3 regions of the Exiguobacterium sp. s143 genome follow, and region 1 is predicted to be linked to each of the others. Evidence: predicted binding sites of a transcription regulator. Region 1 holds the regulator's gene; each other region holds the start of a gene.

Region 1 (8,108 bases):
AATAGATGAAAAACGAGCCCGACGTAAGATCGGACCCGTTTTTCCGGAAATGATTATCCGAGTTGCTTGACTGTCGCTAAAACGTTCTCAACAGACATGCCGTATTCTTTCAAGAGGAAGTCTCCAGGAGCAGATGCGCCGAAACGATCGATTCCGATGACTTGTCCTTCTGTTCCTACGTATTTGTACCAACCGAGTGAAGCCCCTGCTTCGATCGCTACACGTTTCGTGATGTGCTTCGGAAGAACTGATTCTTTGTACTCTGCTGACTGTGCTTCGAATACTTCCCATGATGGAAGCGAAACGACAGCTACTGATTCACCAAGTTCTTTTTGTGCTTCAACAAGAAGGTGCACTTCTGAACCCGTACCGAGCAAGAGTGTATCAGCTTTCGTGACGTCACCAGCGATGACATAACCACCTTTTTCAGCGCCTTCCGTCGTCGTGCCTTCAAGTTCAGGAAGACCTTGACGTGTCAAGACGAGAAGTGTTGGTTTGTCTTTTGCTTGTACCGCTGTTTTCCATGCTGCGATTGTCTCTTTTCCGTCTGCTGGGCGGTAGATCGTGACGTTCGGCATTGCACGGAAGCTCATCAAGTGTTCGACTGGCTCGTGTGTTGGACCATCTTCACCGACAGCGATCGAGTCGTGTGTCAGAACGAAGATTGATGGAAGTCCCATTAATGCTGCTAAACGAACAGCTGGACGGAGGTAATCCGAGAAGACGAAGAATGTCGCACCGTAAGGAATGACGCCGCCGTGAAGTGCCATACCGTTGACAGCTGCTGCCATTGCGAATTCACGTACACCGAACCAGATGTTACGACCGCTTGGGTCGATATCGAAGTCTGCTTCGCCTTTGAGCATCGTGTTGTTCGATCCTGCAAGGTCAGCTGAACCACCGAACAATGTCGGAACGTTCTTCGCAAGACCGTTCAAGACCTCACCACTCGTTTGACGTGTCGCTTTTTTCGATGACAAGTCGTACGTCGGAAGATCTGCTTCCCAGTTGCTTGGCAATTCGTTTGCGATTGCGCGAACGAGTTCCGCATGCAATTCTGGATGCGCTGCTTCGTATTGTTTCATCGTTTCGTTCCATGCGTCTTCCGCAGAAGCACCACGTTGGACGATCCGCTCGTCGAACAATGATTTGACTTCTTCAGGGACGTAGAACTCTTCGTGATCCCAAATGTAGCTAGCTTTCGTCAATTTAATTTCCGCTTCACCGAGTGGTGCACCGTGAGAAGCCGATTTCCCTGACTTGTTCGGTGAACCGAAGCCGATGACTGTCTTGACTTCGATCAACGTTGGTTTTGTCGTCTCTGCTTGTGCCGCCGCGATTGCTTTCGAAATCGAATCGATATCCGTTCCGTCTTCTACGCGAATGACTTGCCAGTTGTACGCTTCGAAGCGCTTCTGGACGTTTTCAGAGAATGATTTATCGAGATCGCCATCAAGTGAGATATCGTTTGAATCGTACAATACGACCAATTTACCAAGACCAAGGTGACCTGCGAGTGAAGCCGCCTCAGCTGAGACACCTTCCATTAAGTCTCCATCTCCACAAATTCCGTATGTGAAGTGATCGACGACGTTGAGATCGTCACGGTTGTATTTTGCTTCAAGATGACGTTCTGCCATCGCCATACCAACTGCCATTGCAATCCCTTGACCAAGTGGACCTGTTGTCGCATCTACACCAGCCGTGTGACGGTATTCCGGGTGACCTGGTGTTTTTGATCCCCATTGACGGAATGATTTAAGATCATCCATTGATAGATCATATCCCGATAGGTGGAGGAGTGAGTAGAGAAGCATCGAACCGTGTCCGGCTGAAAGTACAAAACGGTCGCGGTTGAACCATTCTGGATTTTTAGGGTTGTGGTTCATATGATCCGCCCAAAGCGAGAATGCCATCGGCGCTGCTCCCATTGGCATACCTGGGTGACCCGAGTTCGCCTTTTGTACGGCATCAATCGATAAGGTACGAATCGTATTAATTGCTAATTGTTCTACTGTCGTCATGTTCGTCAAAACAATCATCCTCTCTCTTTTTCACAAATTCCTACTCATTTTAGCATACTCTTAAATGTGATACAACTTTTCTAAATAGTATGTCACATTAAAATGAATGCGCTATCTATAGCCGTTCTATCGACTCATACAGGATGTCTGAATCGATGAATGCCCTCTATTAAGATGTATTGCTATCGTACAATGTTTCCTATCTAACCAATCTAACAAAAAAAGAGATCCACCGATTGGGGACCTCTTCCTTACTATAGAAGAAATAAACGATTATTGTTTATTCCGTTCTTCTTCTTGTGCTTGTTTCAATTTCTCTGGTGTTACGTCCGTTCCTTCTTCATCGACGATTTTCATGCCCATGAGTTGGTTTTTGAACGATCCACGGAATGCTGCGAGATACGCTGCACGTAACTCTTTTTGCTCTGCCGTTTCGGCTTCTGATAACGGTTCGACTTTTGATTTATTCGCTAATGCATTGATTCGATCTAATTGTTCTTGTGATAACATGGAATCCCTCTTTCTGTACGACTCAAACTTGAGTTGTTCAATTGTATCCTTACTTTAAAAGAGGCTATAAAAAAAAGCAAGTTAACCGCGTCAGTCGACGGGTAACTTGCTCTTCATTCCGGGCTAGGTGTCAGTTCGCGGTATTCAAGATATCGACGATTGACCGTTGCCTTTGAAATATCATGTCCCATCCCACGCAAGGTGATGGCGATATCTGAAAACGTCAGTCCGAGCTCTCGAAGACGTACGATTTCTTCGATCGGTACGTCCTTTCGACTACGCCCAGCGTTCTCTCCTTGGCGATTCAGATTTCGTTCCGGGCGAAAGCCTTGTTCAACAGCTCGCCGCATGCCGCGCGCGATTTTTGCGTTATGCAGTTTCCGTTGATATTCTTCCACCAGTGAGACAATCTCAAGGACCATTGCTTCTGCATCCGCAAGCTGGTATTCTCCATCAGAATCAAGTGTCATCAACCGAACACCGTGCTTCTTAAACGTGTGCAAAATAGCGATTTTCGCATTCCCTCGACCAATCCGTGTGTCATCTGTCACGAGGACCGCATCTACCGCATCACGTGTTACATGATCAAGAACCGTCAGCATCCCTTCCCGATCGACGTCATATCCACTCTCTTTTTCAGAGACGACATCCACGACATCAAAACCCTTTTGAGACGCGACCTTCGAAAGCTCCATCCGTTGGCGTTCAATCGAACTATCTTGTGCTTCTTTTTCGGTCGACACTCGACAATAAATCACGACCTTCATCGTACCTCACATCCCTGTTCGTTCTTTCACAACTTTTCCATTTTGTCATTGTTGTGCGATTGGTACAACGATTTTGCTTTTTGAGATGACGTGTTTTGTTTCAACATCATTATTTTTAATCAACCAATTGACGTACTCTTCATCTGACATCGAACCATCATTGTAGACTTCAGCGATTTGTTCGACTGTAGCGTTCTCATCGACCGTAACGGAAGCTGTCATCAGTTGCGCCACTTTTTCATCCGGGCGTGGTGTGAGTAAAAAGATCACGAAGGCAATACTTAATGCATAGAAGAGAATTGAAAAAGCATGAGTACGAATCGTATGAATCATCATGAATCCCTCCAAATATGAAATGAATGAGTTAGAATAAATGTTCGCGGAACAATTGTTCGCATAACTCATAATAAACACAGAACCCGTGTTCGGTCAATACAAAATGTCGAACAATTGTTTGTACGCTCATTTGTTCTATGTTATAGTGAATCTAGAAACATATATTCTTACATTTCAAACTTCAATCCAGAAAGAGGTGGCAATTCGTATGCGGAAAATGTCTAAGCGCCAACAAGAGATTCTCGACTACATCGTCTCTGAAGTGAAACTGAAGGGGTATCCACCATCAGTTCGTGAAATCGGAGAAGCAGTCGGACTCGCGTCTAGCTCGACGGTACACGGTCATTTGGATCGACTCGAGAAGCGGGGAATGATTCGCCGTGACCCGACGAAACCACGTGCGATTGAGATATTGCTTGATAAGCCTGAAGAAATCACGGAAGCCATCGTCCATGTTCCCGTCATCGGGAAAGTCACAGCAGGTCTTCCGATTACAGCGATTGAAAACATCGAAGAACAGTTCCCGCTCCCTGCACATTATGTAGGAAACGAAACGGTCTTCATGTTGACGATCGATGGTGAATCGATGATTAACGCAGGTATTCTTGACGGCGATCGTGTCATCGTGCGCCAACAAAACACAGCAGAAAACGGAGAAATCGTCGTAGCTATGACCGAAGATAGCGAAGCGACGGTGAAACGGTTCTTCTTAGAAGATCAACAGGTACGTCTACAACCAGAAAATGACTCGATGGATCCGATGTATTTCGATAATGTCTCCATTCTTGGTAAGGTAATCGGCGTGTATCGGACGATTCATTGACGGAGGGACCAGTTACGACTGGTCTTTTTTCATGCCTTCAGGAAATGTACATGATACCGTCAATACCGTCGCACTGACGGGTTACGTTGCGTATTCGGTCGCAACGCAACAAACCGATTGGTTACCGACTGCCATCGGTATCGCTGTCGGTACCCTTTGGTTGTCACCCGACCTCGATTTAAAGTCAGAACCGTATTATCGCTTTGGACCATTTCGAGTCTTGTGGATGCCGTATGTCAAGATCATGCCTCACCGATCGATCTGGTCGCATGGACTGATCATCGGAGACATCATTCGGCTTCTGTACAGTGCTGCGATTCTGATTCCCCTACTATTTTTAAGTCTATATTTTCAGGTTCTTGATTCTGCTACGATTGATTCGTGGTTCGCTTCCTTGCCTGCATTCGTCGTCGGTATCATGGTGGCGAGTACGATTCATATCCTACTAGATTATTCCAGCAGTTGGTTTCGACCTAAAAAAAGAAAAAAACGTCGTCGGTAACACCTCTTTTGCTTGCTCGCAGGCAGGAAGAGGTGTTTTCTTATCCACTTTTTCGTATCTTTAAACATCAAAATAAAAAATTTCCATTCCTATATTTCAATTATATGTATTGAAAACGTTCTCAAATCAGAGTAATTTAAAGTAGAAAGGCCATTATCTGCTTTAATCCAAAGGGAGGGTTTTTGCATGAATAACTTTGTACTAGAAATGATCGGTACGATGATTCTCATCCTGCTCGGGGATGGAGTCGTCGCCGGTGTCGTCTTGAAAAAGACGAAATCGGAAAACAGCGGATGGATCGTCATCACGTTCGCTTGGGGTCTTGCCGTCATGACAGCAGCATTCGTCGCTGCTGAGAGTGGAGCACACTTGAACCCCGCATTGACGATTGCACTTGCTTTGAACTCTGACCTACCGTGGGCAGACGTTCCGATCTACATTGCCGGACAACTTGTCGGAGCTTTCATCGGCGCCATTCTCGTTTGGCTTCATTACATGAAACATTTTGAAGCGACTGATGATCAAGCCGCAAAACTCGGTGTGTTCGCAACAGGTCCAGCGATTCGTCATACGCCGTCGAACTTGATTTCTGAGATCATCGGGACATTCGTTCTCGTCTTCGGTATCTTGGCACTCGGTTTAACGACGTTCGGAGACGGCTTAAAACCACTCATCGTCGGTTTACTCGTCGTCGTCATCGGTCTATCGCTCGGTGGTACAACAGGGTATGCCATCAACCCGGCTCGTGACCTTGGACCGCGTATCGCGCACGCTATCCTACCGATTCCGAATAAAGGTTCATCTGACTGGGGCTATTCATGGATTCCTGTCGTCGGTCCAATCATCGGTGGAGCGATTGCCGTGTTCATCTATCAATTGATCTACTAAGATCACGTCTCACTAACACATACCGCTCAAGGGGGATTTCGAAATGGAAAACAAGTATATCCTAGCACTCGACCAAGGTACGACAAGCTCACGTGCGATCATCTTCGATCACGATGGGAAAATCGTCAACTCGGCACAACGGGAATTCAAGCAATACTTCCCACAACCAGGCTGGGTCGAGCATGATGCAAACGAAATCTGGGGTTCGATTCTTGCTGTCATGGCAGAAGCACTCGGGACAGCAGATATCAAACCTGAGCAAATCGCTGGAATCGGCATCACGAACCAACGTGAAACGACGGTCGTCTGGAACAAAGAAACAGGTAAACCGGTCTATCACGCACTCGTTTGGCAATCGCGTCAAACGTCTGGTATCTGTGACGACTTAAAAGAACAAGGTTTGAACCAGAAGTTCCGCGACAAAACAGGACTTCTGATTGATGCCTACTTCTCTGGCACAAAAGTTAAATGGATCCTCGACAATGTCGAAGGTGCACGTGAGCAAGCAGAGAATGGTGAATTGCTCTTCGGTACGATCGATACGTGGCTCGTTTGGAAACTGTCTGGTGGAAAAACGCACATCACGGACTACACGAACGCTTCACGAACATTGATGTATAACATCTACGAACAAAAATGGGATGAAGAGTTACTCGATATCCTAGGTGTTCCTGCTTCCATGTTGCCAGAAGTTCGTCAGTCGAGTGAAGTCTACGACAAAACGGTACCGTATCACTTCTTCGGTTACGAAGTGCCAATCGCTGGTATTGCGGGTGACCAACAAGCAGCACTCTTCGGTCAAACGTGCTTCGAAGCGGGTGAAGGGAAAAACACATACGGAACAGGTTGCTTCATGCTCATGAACACAGGTGAGAAAGCCGTTTCTTCTGATCATGGACTCTTGACGACGATCGCTTGGGGCGTCGATGGAAAAGTGGAATATGCGCTGGAAGGTTCTATCTTCGTCGCTGGTTCTGCGATCCAGTGGCTCCGTGATGGACTCCGGATGCTGAAAAATGCGAAAGATTCAGAAGGTTACGCAACGAAAGTCGACTCAACAGACGGTGTTTATGTCGTTCCTGCCTTCGTTGGTCTTGGTGCGCCATACTGGGATTCAGATGTACGCGGGGCAATCTTCGGATTAACACGCGGAACAGATAAGGAACACTTCGTTCGTGCAACGCTTGAATCACTCGCTTATCAAACACGCGATGTGTTAACAGCGATGGAACAAGATTCTGGTATCGAACTGAAGACACTTCGTGTCGACGGTGGTGCAGTAGCGAACAACTTCTTGATGCAGTTCCAATCGGACATCCTCGGCGTTCCTGTCGATCGTCCAGAAATCAATGAAACGACAGCACTTGGTGCAGCCTACCTTGCTGGATTAGCTGTTGGTTACTGGAAAGATAAAGCGGAGATCAAAAAACAATGGAAGCTGGATCACCAGTTCAAACCAGAGATGAAAGAAGACGATCGTGAGCAACGCTATGCCGGATGGCAAAAAGCAGTGGAAGCGACAATGGTCTTCAAACCATCAAAATAAAACAATTGACCCGGTCCCTTTTGCAGAGGGACCGGTTTTTGATATCTTATAAAAAATATAGCGAGAGGTGTGTCATGAATTCTACTTATTCTGATCAACAGCTAAAAGAACACATTCAGGCCGCGCTGGATGGCAACATCACGCATGAAGAACTAGCAGATTGGTGTTATCGCTACATGACAAACCTGTACCAGAACGATCTTTATCATATTGCAACCGACGGACGTAGGAGCTATCCGTTAAGTGAGCAAGCGACTGAAGTAGTAAACGATATTGATGCACAATGGGATCTTTATCTTGCTAACAGTTATTCTCTAAATGAATTACAGACCATTGATTTATCTACAATTAATTTGCCTAGAGAGTGGTTAGCAAAATGGCTTCAGTCGTTTTGATTCATGAAACACTTATTTAAGTTTTAATACGAATAGAAAAAATGCCCCTTCGCCTACTCGCAAAGGGGCATTTACTACTTATTTGCTAAACTCTTTTTTCAAGCCGTCTTCAATCTCATCAACGGATTTCGACTGACCACTCAAGACTGCCGCTAAAAACGCGCCTTCGACGAGTGGTGCGTCGATAAACCGAACCGTCCGTTCGCCACTGTATAGTTCAAGTGCCAGTTCCGTGTTCATCGTCGCAGAACCGATATCCGTTAAGACAACTCCATCATCGTCCAGTGTATTCAATGTTTCTTCGATTCGTGTCGCGT
Region 2 (8,108 bases), on a different contig from region 1:
ACGACGACGAAAATCATCGCTCCGGCAGCAAACGATAACGCATACGGTAGAAGCGGTTGAACGAAGAAGACCGCGGCTGCTCCGACCATCGCGGCAATCGGTTCGACGATTGCTGACAATTGACCGTAATGGAAGGCGCGCCGACGCGACATGCCTTCACCGCGTAGTGGAATCGATAGGGCAGCTCCCTCCGGCATGTTTTGTATCCCAATACCGAGTGCGAGCGTCAAGGCACCGGCGACGGTCGCCCCGTCCATGTTTAAGGCAGCGGCGCCAAAAGCGACACCAATCGCAAGACCTTCGGGAATATTGTGCAACGTGATCGCAAGAAATAGTAACGTCGTTTTCTTGAGTCCTGTCGAAGGACCTTCCGCTGTCTCGAGTGGTGCAGATAAGTGCAAATGCGGCGTAACGAAGTCGAGGAGACGGACGAAAAATCCACCAGCGAGAAAACCGATGGCGGCAGGAATCCAGGCGATTCCTCCATCCTGCTCCGTGAACTCGATCGCAGGAGCAAGCAGCGACCAAAACGACGCGGCAATCATGACGCCGGCAGCAAAACCGAGCATCATGTTCATGACGCGTTTTTCAATCGTCGTAAAGACGAAGACGAGTGCCGCACCAAGTGCGGTTAACCCCCACGTCATCATTCCGGCAAGCAATGCTTGCACGACGACGGGGAGGGAAGTAAACCAATCCAACATGACTATTCCTTCTTTCCGGGGACGATTTAAAGCATCCATCTGTATGAGAGCTTACCCGTTTTCGATCCGGACGATTCGTGTGAAGGGAATTTCAATGACTTCACGTCCGCGCAGAAAGAGAACGGAACGTTCGGGTTCTAGTCGTTCCACGAAACCGACGACCGTCACGTAGCTACTTTCCTTATAATACGTGATTTCAAGTTCGTTTCCTTCTATTAAAGCTTCTTGAAGCAGAAAGTGCCATGATTCTTGCAACTGTTCATCAATTTCAGGCAAGTCGAGCTGATGCATCTGGACATAATATTCCCGCAACAGTTGCAAATGTTCCGGCATGAGAAAAGGAATCCATTTTAAATTTCCCCGATCACGATACGCTGTCATGAAGATCACCTCCCGGATGACCGCCGACGAAACGAAGACGACGTTTGGCGACACTCGTATCAAGAAACGAGACAGCGAGGCGAATCGTTCCTTTTCCGTAGCGAAGGTTGACGACATCCATTGCTTTTAATAACCGTCGCCGTTTCCAGAGCCGCGCATTATCCTCGAACAAAGACAACTGTAAGGTGCCTTGATCGGCAGTCAAATGCCCCACTGCGACGGATAAAAAACGAACAGGTTCCCCGTCGAGCCAATTCGGTTCGAATAATTGTAAGACGTGACGCAGAATGATGCGTTCATCGGATGTCGGATAAGGCAACCGTACTTGACGGGAGAAACCACTTCGGACGACGTTTCGAGAATAGCGGACGCCGATGTGAACGGTCCAGCCGACTTGATTCGAAAAGCGACAACGTGCGGCAACATCCTGCACGAGTTCATTGAGCACATTCCGAATGCGTTCGAACTGATAATAGTCCTGCATTAAGGTCACACCGTGTCCGATCGTCCGTTGAGGGGCTTTCTCGAACAGATGACGAGGCGCAAGAAGTGTCGGTGACGCGTCGAGTCCCCAAGCGTGATGCCACAGTTCGGCACCGATGACACCGAAGCGTTCGTGTAACTCTTCAACGGGGCGCATGGCAAGATCACCGATCGTTTCAATCCCCATCATCTGCAGATGTTGTTCCATGCGATGTCCAACTCCCCACATCTTCCGAATCGGAAAATCATGAAGACGTCGTGCGACATCAGCATATCCACATCGCGCGATGCCTTCTTTTTTCCCGATTAAATCAAGCGTCAGTTTCGCGATGACGTTATTTGGACCAATCCCGATCCGGACGTGGATGCCGGTCTGTTTCAGGATTGCTTCTTTAATTTTGAGGGCAGCTTGCAGGTCGGAACCAAATAGGCGATCGGTTCCGGTCATGTCAATGAAGCTTTCGTCAATCGAATAGACGCGGATGGCTTCAGGTGGGGCGAATTGGTGCAGGACATCCAGGACACGAATCGACGTCTTCATATAAGCGAGCATACGTGGTTCGACAAGTCGAATCGTACGACGAACAGCGTATGGCAATTGCTCGATTTCATATAATCGACCGGCTGTCTTGATTCCAAGTGCTTTTAAGGCAGGGGTGGCAGCGAGAATGACGGACCCGCTTCGTTTTAAATCGGAGACGACCGCTAGGCGTGTCGTCAAGGGGGGGAGATTGCGATACTGGCATTCACAGCTGGCGTAGAAGGACACACTGTCGACGCAAAAAATCCGTTTATCTTGTGGTAAAACGACGGAAGGAAACATCTGAATCACTCCTTTACACAAAAGAACGTATGTTCTTATTTTGATTTTCCTTGACTATAGCACGGTCTCAAAGTGTCTCAAAATAAAAACTGTTGAAAAAAGGGGAATTCGAACGATTTCTCCTCATATAAAAGGAGTTTGGTACACTAAGGGAGAGAAAAAAGGGGGAACCTTCATTGAAAGAGACCGTTATCCGTTTACCAGAATTACCGAAGACGCTTCAGTCAGAGACGTTCGATCAAGTCGAAATCGATGATCCGTATCTGAAAGGAGCGCGTTATGAGAAAGAGTCGATGCCGAGTGAACTGACAGAACGCATCGATGCCTATCAAGTGTGTTTTCAAAATGTCTCGTTCGCGAATCTTACCTTTGACCGTGGTTCGTTCGAAGATATTCGTTTTGAGCAATGCGACTTAACCGGATGTCACTTCCAAGAAACTCGTTTTCACCGTGTGTCCTTCGTCGGATGCCGGATGACGGGTGTTCAGTTCGAAGATTGTACGCTGGACCATTTAACGATTCAGGAAGGGCTTGCGGATTACGTACAGTTCATTCGCAGTACGGTCCGTCATCAACACTGGAGCGAAACGACGATGAAAGAAGCACAGTTCTTCGAAGTGAAGCCGACCCAGTGGAAACTCGAAGCGGTCCGACTTACGGATAGCCAATGGATTGAAACACCGTTAAAAGGTCTTGACCTCCGGCAGACGGAACTCTCTGGTATTACGATCGATCCGCGATTTTTACCAGGTGCTGTCATTACGGAAGAGCAAGCAGTTGCCTTTGCTCGTTTGTTAGGTCTCGTCATCCCATAACAAAAAGAAGCCCTTGTTTCGATGGATATTCGAAACAAGGGCTTCTTTTTAATGAAAGTTACTGTTCTTAAAATGACATCGTTTCGCCATCCTCCGGAATCAGGAAATGGGCAGAGAGATGGAAAGCAGTTAAAAAGTCAGCAATCATATCACGTCGCAAGAGACAGTGGTTGACGGACTCGAGGTGCGAGACGATGATCGTCGCTTCCGCCGCCGCTTCATGAACCGCAAGGAGATCACGCTGTGACATCGTGATCGGCTCTCCGGTCAAGAACTGGGCGGCGCCACTGTTGACGACGATGATATCGGGCGTATGTTGTTCGATCGCATGCGCGACCTCGTCACACCAGATCGTATCACCTGCGATATAAAGTGTCGGTTCGTCCGGATGGGTGAGGACGAGCCCAGACACACGTCCCATCCGTTCGCCGATTTCACCGACACCATGCTGTCCACCTGTTCGATGGACCTGGATATCACCGATCGTTACACCGGAATCGAAGGAAGAGACGTTCGTGAAGCCGGCTTCTCGGATTTGCTGCGCGTCTTCTTCTTGCTGCGCATAGAGTGGCAAATGCTTGGGTAGAAGTTGTTTTGCAGAATCGTCGAAATGATCGGCATGCAGGTGTGTGACAAAGACAGCGTCAGGATCGAGCAGTGTGTTGACATCGACCGGTAAGTCGACGAGTGGATTGGCGACGGCATTTGGTGTTTGACCGAAGGGAGGCAAGCTGCCTTTTTCGCCGAGGAACGGATCAATTAGTAAGACTTGATTGGCATACGTGACAACGAGTGTTGCATTACGAATTTGTTGAATATCCATTAGGTTCATCCTCTCTCAATGACTCGGATTGACTATTCCCTGTCTGGCATTCAATGAATCCTATCGCAAGCGTTTCTCCATCGCCATGACGTCGACATATTCGCCGTTCAACTGTCCTTGTTCCTTAAACGTTCCGACGATCCGGAACCCGGAGCGGATATAGAGTTTTTGTCCGATTTTATTGAACGGGAAGGTAAAGAGGATCAGCTTATGCATATGATGATCACGGGCATGTTGTTCAATCGTTTCGAGCAAACGTGTGCCAATCCCTTGTCCACGATGTGTCCGAGTGATATAAACCGAAATCTCACCGACGGATGCGTAGACAGGACGCGGATTATACGGATCGAGGGAAATGAAGCCGAGGACACCTGTGTCATCTTCAGCGACATATCCAGCATATCGATCGGTGCGTTCTGCATACCACTGGGTCATGAAGGATAAGTCCTTTTGGTCGGTCTCAAGCGTTGCGATCCGATCTTCGATACCTTCGTTATAGATGGCGAGAATCGCTGGTAAGTCGTGTTCCATTACGGGACGAATATGCATGACGCTCACTTCCTCATCGCTTTTCCTTCATTATATCGGTTACGTATCAATGTAGTGATATGTTTGTGCGATAAGAAAAGCGCTGATTCCCTTCATATGAAGGAAAACAGCGCTTTTATCGATCTTAAGAGACCGTTGACGTCTCATTCTCGTAAATCGGAACCCAGCCGTCTGTCGTGACGAAGATCCGAACAGCGACGACTTTACGATCGTCTTGAAGCGTAAAGTAGTGGCGTGTGTTAACAGGAACGGAAATCAAATCACCAGGATTGAGTTCGATGTTATAGTAGCCGACTTCTTCGTCTTTGATCGCGAAGACGCCATGACCGCTGACGATGAAACGAACTTCATCATCCGTGTGATGATGTTCTTTCTGGAAGTTGACGAGCAACTCATCAAGGTTCGGTGTCGTATCCGAAAGTGAGATGATATCAGCTGTCTGATACCCACGACGTTCTGATACGTCTTTGATTTCGGGAGCGAACGTATCGAGAATCGTTTGTTTGTCTGCATCCGTCAGTGTGAAGTTCTCAACGAGAGGCGCTGGAAGTTTCGAAACGTCCCACTGTTCGTAAAGAACGCCGCGTGACGCAAGGAAGTCAGCGACTTCCGTTTGATCCGTATACCGTGTGTTTGTTTCTTGGAATAAGACTGTTGCCATGAGATGATTCCTCCTTTTAATGAATGGATTGACGGCATGATTGCAACGTCAACGTGTAATTGAATAAAAACTCGAAGGCTTCGAGGTGTTTCTTTGCTTCAAAGGCGGTCGGTGCCCAGACCGTGATCCCGTGATTGCGGATCAGGACGGCACCACTGTCCGCTGTGACATGCGGTGCAAAAGCAGCGGCAAGCGTCGGAATGTCCGCATGATTCGGAATGATCGGTACCGTGACCGTCGCATCCTCTTCCCAGTGTCCGAGTGCCTTGATGATTTCTTGACCGGAAAAGGTGATGCTGCCTTGATCGCCATAGAGTTCCGAAATCACATTGTTCGCAATCGTATGGACATGCAGAGAACAACCGGCGTCCGTTCGATTGAACACTTCGACATGGAGCAATGTCTCAGCGGAAGGACGCCCGGATTGCTCACCAATCAATTGACCGGTCGCATCGACATGAACGAAGTCGTCAGGAGTCGTCTGCCGTTTATCTTTTCCGCTTGCCGTCACAAGGAATTCAACCGGGACACCGGACGTCCGAATGGCGAGATTGCCACTCGTACCAGGGAACCAATCGCGCGCCGCAAGCTCTTGTTTGATGGCGCGTAGCTCTTCATACCGTCGCATGAATGTCATGTTGTCACCTCCGCTCGTGTTAAATCATGAACGATGTCGTGGAACGTCTCAAACGGTGTATAGGCGATATCGTTCTCTTCACACAACGTGATCAGATAATCACGGGCATAGACACGATCCGCTTGTTTCGCGAGTTCGAAGTCCGTCACCGAGTCACCAATGACGATGATGACGTCATCGTCTTTGCGCAATGCCCGGGCAACGGACGTTTTACAACAGCCGCACCCGTTCGTGCAATGGGCATCGCAGGCGTTTGGCCAATCGATATGGACGAATGGACCACTGAAATCGGCGACGTTACAGTAAATCTGTTCTTGTTCAAGGAATGGCGCTAAGATCGGTTCGACGAAAAAGTCCATTCCACCGCTGACGATCGAAAAATCGATTCCTTGACGACGACTGTACTGAAGTAACTCCGAAAATCCGTCGCGAATGACTGCACGCTCCAACAAAAAGTCAAGATAGGCTGTTTTTCCGTCAGACGGCAGAAGTGCGAACATTTGCCCGACACCACTCTGAATCGATAGCGTTCGGTCGAGTACGCCGCGTTTCAACGGTTCGAAGTCACTAGCTGGCGCAAATGCCTGCATGAGTGCGATGATGTTATCTTGCGTCGTCACCGTACCGTCGAAGTCACAAAGAATCCGTACGGTCATGACTTGATCCCCCAAGCGTCAAGGGCGATCCGTAATTCTTCATGACGCGATGCTGCCGCCGATAGGGATTCATTTGCGAGTGCCGCATCGAGCGCCTGGCGGAAAGCAATGACACCAGCCGCAGCACCTTGCGGATGACCATGTACGCCGCCGCCGGCGTTGATGACGGAATCGATACCGAAGTCCCGTACGAGTTGAGCGACGAGTCCAGGATGAATACCGGCTGAAGGAACCGGGAAGATCGATTTCGTCTGACCGAGACGGGTCGCTTCGACCGCGATGCCACGGGCGACATCCTTTGGCAAAGCGACATTGCCGTAAGGAGACGGGAATAGCGTCAAGTCTGCTCCAGCAGCACGCGGTAATGTGCCGAGTAAGACAGGAGCTGCGACTCCGTGATTCGGGCTAGCGATCAACGCACCGCTATATGCTGGATGATTGAAGATCGGAACGTTGATTTCCGGATCACTCGCCAGTTCGCGTAAGACGTCGAGTCCGTATGTGAAGGTATTCAGCAAGAATGCGGTCGCTCCAGCATCAATCAATCGCTTGGCTTGATCCTTGAGCGTAAAGACGGGACCGCTGAGTGTGATCGCATATAACGCACGTTTACCGGTCCGGTGGAAGTGAGCATCGATGACCTCACGTCCGATTCGTGCCCGGTCAATCGTCGGTGTCAACGGATTGTCGTATAGGATCTCATCGTCTTTGACGAGATCAATCCCACCAGCGAGTTGTCCTTCGAGTTGATCACGAAGGAACGATAAATCCCGTCCGATGACTCCTTTGAAGATGCTCATTAACAATGGACGATCTTCGACACCGATCAAGGAACGGACCCCTTCGATTCCGAATTTCGCACCTGGAAAGTCCGACGTAAATGTATCGGGTAATAGCAATTCCGTTAGTTTGATTTCACCGTCGAGTGAGAGTTTCCCGAAGACGGTCGTCAGAATCGCAGAAAAGTCGCGCGACACGTTATGTTCCGGATAACGAATCGTGATATATCCTTTGCCATCGCGCTCTTCGGTATGTACGACTTCCCCTTTGAACGAGGCGAGTTGTTGTTGTTCGAGATGATTCAGTTCCGTCCAAGAACCGACTGTCAGACCAAGCGCGAGTTGTTCAGCGCGTTGCTCGAGTCGATCACGGGCGGTCAATTGATAAGTAGCAGTGATATAAGCCATGTCTTTCCTCCTTCAACAAAAAAATGGTCTCTCGTCAGCGACAAGAGACCATGAATGATTCGAACGTGGACTCTTATCTGTCAGCTTAGTAGCTGCAAGAATTAGCACCGTGCCAAAAGGTCGGTTGCTGCGACATCGTAGGGCTTGTCCCTCCGTCTGCTCTTGATAAGAATTGGATGAAATTGTGAAATCTAATTGCAATTTTTACATGAGAATCGCCACTTGTCAAACTATTTTTAGAAAATTTATTTTTTTGAAAATACTCTTTCTATAGATGGCATAAAAATGATATCCGTTTCTGCTTGATTTCGATTTGACAGCGAGGAAGTCGATTGAGTAAGATTCAAATCAATATCACACACGACAACTACATACGACTCTTATCGCGA
Region 3 (8,108 bases), on a different contig from region 1:
GTCGTCAGCCGAGAAGACACGGCGCGGATGATTCAAGAATAGCGCCAGGCAATCAAATTCACGGCGGGTCAGGGCGAGCGGTACATCGTATTTAAAGATGACGCGTTCGTCTTCTTTGAGTGTGAACGGACCGACCTGGACCGCTGAAGCGGTAGTCGGGACATGATACTGGCTGACGCGGCGCAGTAGCGCCTTGACGCGAGCAACGACTTCGAGTGGATTGAACGGTTTACCAATGTAATCGTCCGCTCCGAAGGTCAAACCTTGAATTTTATCCATGTCTTCGCGTTTCGCCGTCAGCATCAGGACGGGTAACGTGTGACCGGCAGCACGTGCTGCTTGAACGGTCGAGAAGCCATCGCGAACGGGCATCATCACGTCGAGCAACATCGCATCGACTGGACGCGTTGCAAGAGTCGCTAACGCTTCCTCGCCGTTTTCGGCTTCAATGATCTCGTACCCTTCATTGGTTAAATAGAGTCGAAGCAATTGACGGATGTCTGCTTCATCATCAACGATCAAGAGCGTGGGCATGTGTAGATTCCTCCTGTTGCACCCCCTCGAAAACATAAGCGGGGGGAAGATTGTAGAGCGTGTGCGAATAACTGTGTTCTTGAAAATAGTCCCGGAACATCTTGAACTGGAACCGGGTGTATTGAAAGGCGATGAAGTGACCGCCTGATCGTAGTAACGTTTGGAATTGTGCTAATAAGTCATGCCGCAACGCTGCCGGGAACGAGGCGAACGGGAGACCACTGACGATGACGTCGATCTGTCCGCTCCATGAATCGGATAATCCTTGAACGTCACCAATGAAGAGAGTGACATTCGTTTCCTGAGCCAGTAATTGTTCGAGTGCCGGGCGGAACGTTTCGCTCCGTTCACAAATCAAGAGATGTGTTTCCGGTGAACGAGCGGCCAGTAAAGCTTTGGTGATCGCTCCGTCACCCGCTCCGACTTCAAGAATCTGACGCGGACGATCGGCGACGGCGCGTCGTGCCATCATTTCAGCCAGGCGTGGACTGCTCGGTGCGACGGCTCCAACACGGAGTGGCGCGTGAAGTGCTTCTTTTAAGAAATCAAACATGAAAACCCTACTTTCCGTTGAGTATATCATGTAGTATGCACGTCGTCCCTTTCGAAAACAGGACGATGTTTCTTAAGTGAATCTTAAACATATCAATGCCTGATTTTCGGCGACATCGTGACCGGACAAGCCGGTATACTAAAGATAAAGGAGGGGAAGGCGATGGAACATCACACGTATTATGAAGCGCTCGTTCGCCGGGACGCGACGTACGAAGGGGCGTTTTTCGTCGGCGTCAAGACGACTGGCATCTTTTGCCGTCCGACGTGTCCGGCACGAAAACCGAAAGCGGAGAACTGTGAGTTTTTTGAGACGGCGCAAGAGGCATTACTTGCCTCGTATCGACCGTGCCGTCGTTGTCATCCGCTTGCTTATCCCGGAGATCATGGTACGATTCAACGCTTGATCGAAGCGGTCGAGGCAGAACCAGACAAACGATTCAAGGAAGCCGATTTTCGAGCACTTGGTCTCGATGAATCAACGGCACGCCGCCAGTTCAAGAAACGCTTCGGGATGACGTTCGTCGCATATGCTCGGGCACGGCGGATGGGGCTAGCGATGAAGGAGATCCGGACCGGTAAGCCGATCATCGAAGGACAGTTAGCAGGAGGTTATGAATCCAGTAGTGGTTTTCGGGAGGCGTCGGCACGGATTCTCGGGCAGGCCCCATCACGCTTCGACGGACAGGTCTTACGCGCGAAATGGCTTGATACACCACTCGGTTCGATGTTGGCGATTGCTGACGATCAACTCTTACATCTGCTCGAGTTCGTCGACCGACGCGGACTGGAGCGGGAAATCGAACAATTGCGTTTAAAAGCGCGTGCTGTCATCGTTCCCGGGGAGTCACCGGTCTTTAAACAGATTGATGCGGAGCTCCGTCGTTACTTCAAAGGAGAGCCGGTATCGTTTCAGACACCCTTGATGCGGTACGGGACACCCTTTCAACGCCGCGTCTGGGAAGAACTCGAGCGGATTCCGAGTGGGGAGACGATCTCGTACCAAGAGCTGGCGATCCGGATCGGTCAACCGACTGCTGTTCGTGCCGTCGCACGAGCGAATGGAGCGAACCAACTGGCAATCGTCATTCCGTGCCATCGGGTCATTCGGACGAATGGAGATTTAGGTGGATACGCGGGTGGACTCGCACGCAAGGAAACATTGCTCAAACTGGAGCGCACACAGAGAGGACTGGATGAAGGATGAGTTTGATTAAAGATGTATTTTCACCGAGTTGGCTCGACCGCTTAGGAGCAGCGGTCGACGTACCGGATTTTCGAATACGAGTCGAACAGGGAGACTGGAATGAACTCGCGTTCAAACAGCGCGTCCGCCGTGTGGCGGAGACACTGGAGACGATTTTGTCACCGTTTCCGGACTCGGTGCCGGAGCTAGAGCGGCTTGCACCGCAGTTTACCGGTCTACCGGGAATTGTTTTTCCAGAGTATGTCGAACGGACAGCAACACTCGCCGACTGGACGCTTGCGTTAGCGACACTCGCCAAGTTGACGCCGCATTCGACGTCAGAGTTCGCCGTTCGCCGTTTTCTACTTGCTGATCAGGAACTCTATCTTGAGCAGGCATTCAAATGGACCACATCAGACGATGAACATGTCCGGCGCTTAGCGTCTGAAGGGACACGACCGCGTTTACCATGGGGGCAAGCGATCCCGCGTCTGATTGCTGATCCGCGTCCAGCGTTACCGATCCTTGACGCCTTATTACAGGATCCGTCACTTTACGTCCGAAAAAGTGTCGCCAATCACTTGAATGATATTTCAAAAACGCATCCGGAATACTTGATCGAACGAATTGGACGTCACTTAGGAACAGATCCGAACACGGACTGGATTTTGCGTCACGCCTCCCGGACGTTACTGAAGCGCGGAAACCCAGACGTGTTGCAGTTATTCGGACACGTCACGCAAGGTGAGGTCGCGGTGACGGACTTGGTCGTCTCACCGGTGACGATTGGTCAAGAGTTACAGTTTTCGTTTCAAGTAAACAGTTCCGTCGAGCAACGTCTGCGTCTTGAATACGCGATCGATTACGTCAAACAACGTGGAACGAGTCGGAAGGTGTTTCAACTGCGAGAGCGGGAAGTTAAAGGTGTCTTACAAGTCGAACGACGCCAATCGTTTCGGAACATGACGACGCGTGTCCATTATCCCGGAACACATAACTTGACGATTTTGATTAACGGAGAGGCTTACGCGACAGCAACGTTTGAGGTCGAGGAGGAGAGCTGAATGCAAGGACGACATCCGGATTTTACGACGTCACGACTGTTTGTCGAAGCAACGGATGAAGAATCGGGTTGTAAATGGACGCTGCATGCGTTACGTGAGAAAACGATTGTCGGGACGATTACCTTCACATGGAATGCATCGACCGGAAACTTGCGTTATACGACGACTGATGAGGATGATCAGCACGGATACATCACAGAAGCATTGACGTCGATTTTGTCTTATCTCGCGCGGACGTTATTACTGACGCGTATTTACGGCGAAGCGGGCAGTGCGGCGGTCTGGCATCGGAACGGATTCCAGTTGCAGGCGAATCGATATGAACGTGAACTCCACCATTAAAGCCCCGTCTGCTGAGCAGGACGGGGCTTGTTTGTGCTTGTTTGTGATTAGACCGTTGTTTTGGACCAGTTGAAATGGTCGCAAATCGCTTCAGCACTTTCACGTGCGCTTAACTGTTCCGTATCGAGGAAGAGATAGTTGACGTCCGGTAGTTCGCCTGGCAGCGAACGTGTCCGGTATCCGTCTGCCGTCTCACGTAAGTCTTGTTCAGAAGCGGCAAGGTCACGCTTCGTCACTTTGTGCGTCAATCGGTTTTCAGTCGTGTTCCGGTGCAGACGGGTTGCGACCGGTGCATCCAGTTCAACGATATAGACGTCAGCACCCGCTTGTTCGAATAATTCGACGGTCTCTTCGATGAACTCGAGACCGCCACCTTCGACGCCGAATAGACAGAGAAATGTAAACAGGACACCTTCGAGCGAGCTGTTCGCCATTTCCTTGAACATCTCGCGGCGGATCGTATCTTTTAGGCGATGGTGTGCAGGTTCAGAGAAATCAAAATAAGGCAATAACAGATCGATTGTCTGGTGGTTATGGAAAACTTTCATCTCCGTCAACCGTTCGATTTCCTGACCGATCGTCATCTTTCCGACCGCTTGCGGACCAAGTAACAAGACAAATTTCATGGACGAACCTCATTTCCTTTTTCTGCTAATAATAGCATAGTCCGACGAGTGACATAACTAGAACGTTTGTTCGTTATTTGATATAATTCAAGTATGAAGTCCCGTCGTGTCCTTGTCTGAAGGAGGACAACCATGCAAGAACAATGGAAAGCCGTCATCGGCTATGTAGGTATATATGAAGTCTCATCACTTGGTCGCGTAAGGTCGCTCGACCGGACGATCGTGACGTGTCGCGGTGTCCAGCAACGACGAAAAGGTGTCTTGCTCCGTCCACGGCTCAATCGGGAAGGATACCGGAAAGTCACGCTCTATCAACGTGGTCGAGGAGAGCGGGTGCAGGTCGCTCTACTCGTCGCACAAGCCTTTCTGACGGCAGATGTCACAGAAGCGCGACTCGTCCGGCGCAACGGCAAACGGGCTGACGATCAGTTGTCGAACTTAGAGGTTCTGCCTTCGATCGATCAGCAGTATACTGAACTACTTGGTGAGTTTGATCTCTTGTTAGGTCAACATGTGACGCTGTCACCGTTTCAGATTCGAACGATTCGCGCGCAGTACGAAAAAGGGAAAACAACCCGTCAATTGGCAGAGCAGTATCAGGTGACGGAGAACCGGATTCGCAACATCATCGATAAAAAGGAAGCACGTTATATCGGCTGAGAACAGAGGAAAAGAGCGCTTGCCAAGAATGGCAGGCGCTCTTTTGGTTAGGATGGCGATTCACTCGAACGAACGGTCTGTTGCAACGAACTGATCCGCGACTCGAGTACAGCACTATGTGTCTTCAGTTCCGTCTGCTGGTTGACGTGGTGTTGCATCTGTTCTCCGAGCACCTGGCTGTAAGACGAGAGTTCTGACATCAACTGCTGAACCGACTGTAGATGTTCCTGCATGTTCGACTGAACATCTGCGACGATCTGGCGTTGGTGTTCCACGGTACCCAGTGTCGTCTCGATCGTCGTCGCTTCGGTCAGCATCTGTTTTAAATGCTCCGTTGCCGTCTCGAGTTGTTGCGACGTCGAAAGAAAACGTTCCGTCATTTGCGAGAGTGCTTGTTCGACTTGATCGAGCCCCGCCGTCCACATCTGATTGACCTGCCGAATATGGTCCGTACTCGTCCTAATATCGATCGCTAGTTTTTCGACCTCCTTAGCGACGACCGTGAAGCCCCGACCAGCTTCTCCGGCACGGGTTGCCTCAATCAGCGCGTTCAGCGACAAACGGCGTGTCTCTTCAGCAACACGCTGAATGTGCGAGATTGAGGTATCCATCTGCTGCTGTAGGTGTGAGGTCTGTTGCAAAATCTGCTCTGTCGTCGCGGATTGTTCCTTCAGTAACTGGCTTTCCTCTTGTAAGGTCTCAAGTGTCGTGTGATTCGTCTGAACAGTCTGTTGAAAACGGGTTACGGCATGTTGACTGTTCAGAAGTGTCGTTTGCATTTCGCTTAACGCATCGTGTCCTTGGGCAGTCAAACGTGTCGAGGCGACAATCGTCTGATCCATCTGCGACGATTGTGCAAGTAAGGAACCAGCGACTTCATCGACGGCTTGGACCGATTGATCCATCGCCGATAAGCGCGAGGAAAAGTGAGGCTGGACGGACTCAAGTTCCTGACTGGCTTGTTGCATCTCCGTCGTTAAGTCATTAATCTGTTGCATCAACTGATTGTATTGAAACGTCAGCTGTTGTAACTCAAAGGTCGTCGTCTTGAGCGTTAACGGACGATACGAGCGCTTCGCATGCGCTTCTTCAATTTGTAAGGCGAGTTTCGATAACGGTGCCAGTTGGCGTTGAATCCGCCAGCGGATCAACAGGCTGATGCTGACAAGTGTGACTACGCTCACCCAGACGAGTGTCCAAGCTAAATCTCGAGCAGGAGCGATTAATTTATCGCGATCGGTCGTCAGTAAGATGACGTCATCGAGTTCTGGAATCGTCATTGCGACTAGAAACTGGTCTTGATTCGAAAAAGCATATGTACGGTCTGTTTTTAAGTGCTGTAGTAATTGTTTTCGTTTTGCCGGTTCGAGTGTCAACGGTCGGAACGCCTCACTCGTGTTCAGGCTTTGGAAGCGAACCGTGTAGTCGTCACGTGATAAGTCGGTTCGCTGTTGCTGTTGCAATCGTTTGATGGCACGCGAGCGGTCAGTTGCGTCCTCCGGATACGCGAGAAACGTTGCCCGGACGTTCGCGTCGAACATCGTTAACTCACGCATCAGCCGTTCCTCAGTTGCTGTGACGGATTGTTGATACGATGCGTAAACGCTTAGACCACTGATCATGATCAATCCGATAGCGACGATCGGAATCAACCATCCATTTAGTTGCTGTGCTAATAATCGTTTTTTCGTAAGCATAAAAAAACATCTCCTCCCGTGTACCTATCGGAAGGAGAAGAAACAACATGTATGAAGGTGTTGTACGGCTTGTGTAAAGGTCTTGTGAATCTAATTCACGTAAATCGGAAGGACAGTTGCAAGATGGGTCATAAGTGCTTGTGTCTCTTCTTTTGGTTCAGATGTGACGTAAATGATCAACGCAGCAGCAACGATGACGAAGATAGCGATGACAAGAATGATGAAGAATGGCATCTTACTTTTTCGTTTTTCGGCTTGACGGTCCATGAAAGATTCCCCCTTAATGATGTAGACGATAGACATATTTGTTTGATTCCCTCTCCTCTTGTTTGAAAACCTTGGAAAAAGAGGGGAATGTGTAATCTGACGGGAATAGAGTAACTATCTGAAATGGAATGAGGAGGATGTCGTCGTGCTTACGTTGCTCAATTCATTGTTGTTGAACTTCTCACTGTTGATTGCGACATTGCTGTTTGCGTTTTTACCGCTAAGACGGATCGAGCGCATCTCGCCTAACTCTTCCTTACAAGTCCGACTCGCGATCGGTTGTATCGCCGGTGTGATTGGTGCACTGTTGATTTTCAACAGTATCTCCTATGACGTTGCAAAGATTGATTTGCGTCTTGTTGCACTCGTCACAGCGTACTTTTATGGGGGATTAGTTAGCGGGAGCATCACGATGCTGTTCATTATCGGTGCCCGATTCGCGGTGACACCAGCTGGCGAATACCAAGGACTGATTCTGACGACCTTGATTTGTGTTGCGTTACTCGTGACAGCGACGGTTTATCGCCGGTTCGCTGCTCAACGGATGAAAGATTATCTCGTGTTGCTTGGAACAGGGATCGCATACAGCTTACCGGCGCTCTATTTATTAACGAACACGTTCGAGCGGTTTTTAGAGATTGCGCTCGTCTATATCATCGTCATCATGATTGGTGGTTACGTCACCTATCGTTTCCTACAAGAACTAAGGAAGCATTTTTTGTTCGTGCATACGCAACAAGAACTGGCTTTAACGGATGGACTGACACAACTGGGAAACCGCCGAAAACTGGATGAGACGTTAGCCGAGTACGCTCAGAACGGAACGGTCTTTTCCGTCCTCATTCTTGATCTCGATCATTTTAAATCAATCAACGATACATACGGTCATGAAGGGGGCGACGTCGTCTTACGGCAACTCAGTCACCTGTTGCAATCGTATTGTCCAGAACAGGGCGTCGTCGGTCGGTACGGTGGTGAGGAGTTTGTCTTACTGTTGCCGGACGTACCACTCCGACAAGCGGAACGACTGGGGGAGCGGATTCGTTCTGCCTGCGCCGATCAACACTTCGTTTATAAGGAGCATCCCGTCTTTCATGTCACGTTATCGCTAGGTGCTGCTTCATCTGATCAGGCATCAACCGTATTTGAGACCGTCCAGAAAGCGGACTTAGCATTGTAT

What was found. Region 1 encodes LexA, which represses DNA repair genes until DNA is damaged. Its sites were predicted from a motif close to CGAACATATGTTCG; they were not measured.
Positions count from the first base shown of each region.
Region 2: KNQ03_RS12795 (Y-family DNA polymerase) is a predicted target of LexA. The motif match lies at 2,414-2,427, and genes of this name have one in related genera.
Region 3: KNQ03_RS12195 (NUMOD4 domain-containing protein) is a predicted target of LexA. The motif match lies at 4,364-4,377, and genes of this name have one in related genera.

Region 1 covers NZ_JACSMX010000002.1:431,889-439,996, reverse strand. The annotation lists gene tkt (transketolase) at 54-2,024, opposite strand; gene KNQ03_RS10470 (DUF896 domain-containing protein) at 2,298-2,534, opposite strand; gene KNQ03_RS10465 (YneB family resolvase-like protein) at 2,648-3,301, opposite strand; gene yneA (cell division suppressor protein YneA) at 3,347-3,634, opposite strand; gene lexA (transcriptional repressor LexA) at 3,846-4,460, shown strand; gene KNQ03_RS10450 (metal-binding protein) at 4,492-4,962, shown strand; gene KNQ03_RS10445 (MIP/aquaporin family protein) at 5,149-5,850, shown strand; gene glpK (glycerol kinase GlpK) at 5,894-7,396, shown strand; gene KNQ03_RS10435 (hypothetical protein) at 7,471-7,791, shown strand; gene dhaM (dihydroxyacetone kinase phosphoryl donor subunit DhaM) at 7,870-8,108, opposite strand, start outside.
Region 2 covers NZ_JACSMX010000003.1:286,337-294,444, forward strand. The annotation lists gene KNQ03_RS12785 (ZIP family metal transporter) at 1-704, opposite strand, end outside; gene KNQ03_RS12790 (YolD-like family protein) at 756-1,085, opposite strand; gene KNQ03_RS12795 (Y-family DNA polymerase) at 1,069-2,391, opposite strand; gene KNQ03_RS12800 (pentapeptide repeat-containing protein) at 2,568-3,206, shown strand; gene KNQ03_RS12805 (MBL fold metallo-hydrolase) at 3,274-4,029, opposite strand; gene KNQ03_RS12810 (arsinothricin resistance N-acetyltransferase ArsN1 family A) at 4,090-4,578, opposite strand; gene KNQ03_RS12815 (1,2-dihydroxy-3-keto-5-methylthiopentene dioxygenase) at 4,703-5,239, opposite strand; gene KNQ03_RS12820 (methylthioribulose 1-phosphate dehydratase) at 5,256-5,876, opposite strand; gene KNQ03_RS12825 (2-hydroxy-3-keto-5-methylthiopentenyl-1-phosphate phosphatase) at 5,873-6,532, opposite strand; gene KNQ03_RS12830 (2,3-diketo-5-methylthiopentyl-1-phosphate enolase) at 6,529-7,719, opposite strand; SAM riboswitch class I at 7,790-7,891, opposite strand; SAM riboswitch class I at 8,097-8,108, shown strand, end outside.
Region 3 covers NZ_JACSMX010000003.1:166,954-175,061, forward strand. The annotation lists gene KNQ03_RS12165 (response regulator transcription factor) at 1-534, opposite strand, end outside; gene KNQ03_RS12170 (class I SAM-dependent methyltransferase) at 512-1,087, opposite strand; gene KNQ03_RS12175 (bifunctional transcriptional activator/DNA repair enzyme AdaA) at 1,250-2,293, shown strand; gene KNQ03_RS12180 (DNA alkylation repair protein) at 2,290-3,336, shown strand; gene KNQ03_RS12185 (GNAT family N-acetyltransferase) at 3,337-3,678, shown strand; gene KNQ03_RS12190 (AAA family ATPase) at 3,726-4,304, opposite strand; gene KNQ03_RS12195 (NUMOD4 domain-containing protein) at 4,437-4,964, shown strand; gene KNQ03_RS12200 (methyl-accepting chemotaxis protein) at 5,012-6,661, opposite strand; gene KNQ03_RS12205 (hypothetical protein) at 6,752-6,928, opposite strand; gene KNQ03_RS12210 (GGDEF domain-containing protein) at 7,074-8,108, shown strand, end outside.